DNA from 2 places in the Viridibacillus sp. FSL R5-0888 genome. Region 2 is predicted to be linked to the other one. Evidence: riboswitches for the same ligand, from Rfam matches in the RefSeq annotation. Region 2 holds a riboswitch; the other holds the start of a gene.
The links. A riboswitch is a leader RNA that binds a small molecule or an ion and turns the genes downstream of it on or off. The one in region 2 is predicted to bind FMN.
Positions count from the first base shown of each region.

Region 1: another riboswitch for FMN. It lies ahead of MKY02_RS15840 (ECF transporter S component); the one in region 2 lies ahead of ribD (bifunctional diaminohydroxyphosphoribosylaminopyrimidine deaminase/5-amino-6-(5-phosphoribosylamino)uracil reductase RibD).

Region 1 covers NZ_JBBPAU010000001.1:3,168,363-3,170,844, reverse strand. Annotated here, with positions in the region: gene MKY02_RS15845 (ATP-binding protein) at 1-927, shown strand, start outside; FMN riboswitch at 1,017-1,154, shown strand; gene MKY02_RS15840 (ECF transporter S component) at 1,317-1,898, shown strand; gene MKY02_RS15835 (hypothetical protein) at 2,109-2,482, shown strand, end outside.
Region 2 covers NZ_JBBPAU010000001.1:1,922,594-1,925,075, reverse strand. Annotated here, with positions in the region: gene ribD (bifunctional diaminohydroxyphosphoribosylaminopyrimidine deaminase/5-amino-6-(5-phosphoribosylamino)uracil reductase RibD) at 1-950, opposite strand, end outside; FMN riboswitch at 1,085-1,218, opposite strand; FMN riboswitch at 1,345-1,478, opposite strand; FMN riboswitch at 1,626-1,759, opposite strand; gene MKY02_RS09565 (hypothetical protein) at 1,941-2,264, opposite strand.

The DNA of each region.
Region 1 (2,482 bases), 1.2 Mb from region 2:
GCGGAACTTTTACTACAAAAATGGTTTATCAATAAGAGTGCCAATAGTGATAAACCTATTCCTGCTGAAATTTATCATATGCTTGACCACGTTTTAGACTTGGAAGAAGAGCTGGAAGTAGAGCTTGAAATTGAAAGATCCTATTATGCGATTTCAATTAGCCCGTTATATAGTGGAAATTCCGTGCGCGGTGCAGTAGCTGTGTTACGAGATAAAACGGAAGAGCATCGTTTAGATAAATTACGTTCAGACTTTATAGCGAATGTCTCACATGAATTACGAACTCCAATAGCGATGCTTCAAGGCTATAGTGAAGCGATTATGGATGATGTCGTCTCAAGTGAAGAAGAACGTAAAGAAATGATTAAAATCATCTATGATGAGTCGCAACGAATGGGGCGTTTAGTCACAGACTTGCTTGACTTAGCTCGTATGGAATCAGGACATATGCGTTTATATAAAGATTCTGTTCCAATATCACCTGTTATTGAAAGAATTACGCAAAAATTTGTTCAAGTAGCAAAAGAGAAACACGTAAATCTGACATTTAATACAACAATCGAAGATACACTTCACTTAGAAATGGATGAAGACCGTATAGAACAAGTATTAACAAACTTAATTGACAATGCCATACGTCATACACTAGTCGAAGGAAGTGTAGAAGTTATTGTAGACCGTCAGCTATCCTTTGCACGCATTCAAGTAAAAGATAACGGTGCAGGGATACCTGCCGATGATTTGCAGTATGTATTTGAGCGTTTCTATAAAGCTGATAAAGCTAGAACACGTGGTAAGGGTGGGACTGGTCTAGGTCTTGCCATTGCCAAAAATATTGTTGAAGCACATAAGGGTAGAATTACAGTGGAAAGTGAAGTTGATAAAGGAACTACATTCACATTCTATTTACCAATTGAAAAAATGTAAATTAAATGTAAAACACGGATTGTAAGTTAGAAGACTTTACAATTCGTGTTTTTTTGCATATAGTTATAGTGTATTACAATTAAATTATGGTTCATCTTCGGGGCAGGGTGAAATTCCCGATCGGCGGTATTAGAGAACTAAGCAATACTCTTGAGCCCGCGAGCCGCAAGGCAGGATTTGGTTAAATTCCAAAGCCGACAGTATAGTCTGGATGGGAGAAGGTGAAGGTACGGTCGTCTTTCAATTTGAGTATCAATAAGACGCTTATTTGACTATGCCTAAATTCTCCCTTAAGTACACTATGTGCTTAAGGGTATTTTTTTGCATAGCAACAACGACTATACCTTTCCTCTTTTTGAAGTGGATCTACAAAAGGAGAGAAAAGTATTATGAAGAACATGAAGTTGCAGAAGAGGATTGCAATTGCAATGTTAAGTAGTATTTCTTTTGTTTTAATGCTATTTAACTTCCCTCTACCACCGTTTCCGGCATTTTTGGAAGTGGACTTTAGTGATGTGCCAGCCTTAATCGCAGCAATCACCATGGGGCCACTAGCAGGTATTCTAGTTGAGTTATTTAAGAACGTGTTAGATTGGATTTTCTCAGGGAGTCCTACAGGTATGCCAGTTGGCCATATTGCAAACTTTACAACAGGTGTATTATTTATCATGCCGGTATATTTTGTTTATAAACGACTTTCAAGTACAAAGGGCCTAACTACTGGGTTTGTCATTGGTACACTATCGATGGCAGTAGGTATGAGTTTACTGAACTATGTACTATTCTTACCTATGTATACGTACTTTTTAAATGTCCCAGCTACAACTGGAACAGCATTAACGAAAATGATTGTACTAGGTGTTTTACCTTTTAATATTATAAAAGGATTCATTGTCATGATTATATTCATGCTATTGTTTAATAGCATGAAAAAATGGATTGAAAAACAACGAATGCATTATTTAAATTAAACCTTCAGCCGATGTTTGTAAAAAGACATCGGCTTTTATAATTGAATAAAACGTTGAATGAATGTATAATACTGTTAATAAATAGAATATTCAGTACATTGAGTAAGATAATGATGTAAAAACGAGAATATATAACTTGTGATTTTACAATGTTATATAATTTATTCGATATATCGAGATTAACTTCCATAAAAGAAAGGATGTATGTGAATGGCTGAACGAAAATTATTAAGCTCCTTTTTTACATCAATAATTGCCTTTTTTACATTACCTTTATTATTTATGCAAACAGATGAACATTTTCTACACAGTGCATTTGCATTAACCGTATATGTCGTTCCAATTATTTTTACATACGGTTTATTAGCTTCGTATATAGCAGATCGAATAGCAGAGCGTAAAATGAATGTGAGAGGTTACTCTCTACTATTGCATATGGCTTTCGGAACAGGAATTGTCATTCCGATTACAGTTGCATATTACTCACAAGGTGGAGTTTGGTCACTTCAAATAATAACAGCTGCTACTGCTGGCTTCATTTTAGGAAGCGTTTTCTTTTTCGTAGATTTAATGTTACGTAAAGT
Region 2 (2,482 bases):
AGTTTTGGTGCTATGTAAGTAATCATTTCATTAACTAGACCTGAATTGATAAAACTCGTATTTATACGCTGCCCCCCTTCTACATAAAGGGTGACGATATTTCGCCTTGCCAGCTCTTGAAGGACGTCCTGGATTGCGATTGTTTTTGTTTTAAGTTGGATTACTTGTACATTGTCTTGTGCAAAGCTGGTGATATGATCAGGGGTAACTTCAAGCCCAACAACAATCCATGTCTGCGTTGTTTGATCAGTGATAACCTTAGCATTTATAGGTGTTCTTAAATGCGTGTCCAAAATGATTCGAATCGGTTGTTTTTTACTTTCTGTAAATCGATTTGTTAGTAATGGGTCATCTATTAACACCGTCCCAACACCAACTAAGATCGCATCCGTTTGCCCTCTTTTTCGATGAACATCCTCCTGCACTTCTTTACCTGTGATATTTTCATTTTTTCCATGAACGGTAGCAATCTTGCCATCCAATGTAATAGCTTGCTTTAACGTAACAAAAGGCAACTTCTGCTTCATAAAATGAAAATAAGCTTTATTTAATTTCACAGCTTCGGCTTCACAAAGCCCCACTTCCACTTCAATGCCAGCATCCTTTAGCTTTGTTACACCAGTGCCAGCTACTTTGGGATTTGGATCGAGTGTTGCTACCACTACTTTTTTTATACCTGCATTCAAAATGGCCATCGTACATGGTGGTGTTTTACCATAATGATTACAAGGCTCTAATGTGACATACATTGTACTGCCAACAGCATTTTCCCCGGCCATATTGAGTGCATGTACTTCCGCATGATGAGAACCGGCACTAAGATGCGCTCCAAAACCAACTACAGCACCTTCTTTTACAATGATCGCTCCTACTACCGGATTGGGCGAAGTTTGATCCTCACCTACTGTTGCAAATTTCAACGCTAAATCCATAAAATACTCGTCATGCATTGTGATAAACCTCCCTTTTTGAAAAATAAAAAACTCTCTAATTAAATTAGGGAGTTTGGGAGAGTATTAGATAAACGCATCGCTAAATAAACCTAATGAAATACTATTTTTCAAAAGGAATTGCGTGTAATCTAGCTGTCCTTCTCCCATCCAGACTATACTGTCGGCTTTGGATTCGCACCAAATCCTGCTCTTATCAAGCTCACGGGCTTAGAAGATTCACTTCATCACCGTCGATTGGGAATTTCACCCGACCCCGAAGGACTTACTTATTTAGTTTTTCCATCAAAAAAACTCCATAGATTTCTACGGAGTTTGATAGGAGTTATGTAAAATATCATAAGCAAATAAACCTATTAAAATACTTTATTTTTAATAAGACTTCGATATTCTCTACATCCTTCTCCCATCCAGACTATACTGTCGGCTTTGGACTCACACCAAATCCTGCTCTTATCAAGCTCACGGGCTTAGAAGTTTTACTTCATCACCGTCGATTGGGAATTTCACCCGACCCCGAAGGATATTACATATGAAATTAACAACAATACAAATAAGTTTTAGGGCATCAAAAAAACCCCATAGAACACTACGGAGTTTGATAGGAGACATAAATTATCAATGCTAAATAAACCTATTAAATCTACATAAATTTAATAAGACCTTGATATTCTTTACATCCTTCTCCCATCCAGACTATACTGTCGGCTTTGGATTCTCACCATATCCTGCCTAAAAAAGGCTCACGGGCTTAAAAGTTTTACTTTATCACCGTCGATTGGGAATTTCACCCGACCCCGAAGGATTATTATATTGTATGTAAATACCATAGCACTTTACTTATTTAAAAACTAGAGGTTTTTTAATTTATATTGGATTGATCGAGAACATACTAAAAAGAGATTAGTCTTAAAAGCTTGATATGTTGGGCTATATTGACCTGTTACATGTCATGAGAAAATGTAATTTTTTTTATTTACCAACACCAATTCACTGTATAGTTAAGGTAATAATACAAAAACCAAGGATAAAAACTATGGATATAAAAGCAATAAAACTCCATTTTCTCATTTCCAATTTCGGCCTTATTATACTATTTAAATTAATGCAGGCAGGAATATAAATAGCTGTTGCAATGATAGATATTATTAAAAAGACACCTAGTAAACCATCATCGAAAGTAGAGTCTACTCTCAATCCAAAAGAATGCGATGCATACATTATTGTCATGAACCATAATAAACCTATAAAAAAAGATAAATAGCCTAGAAATAAGTTAACTATTATGGAAATAGAACGGTATCCTATTCTCATTATATCCTCCTTTTCATTATTAAAATTATGCTTTAAAAACCTCATCACATTTATTTCTGTCGTAGTGTACATACTATTGAAAATAACCTTAAACTATTATATAAATCGTTTTAATATTTTATGTATATGACACAATGATATCGAATATTTACTAACATTTTCCCACCAGTTAAATTATCTGCTCTCATACAAAAATTTAAACATGCCTAATAAAAAAG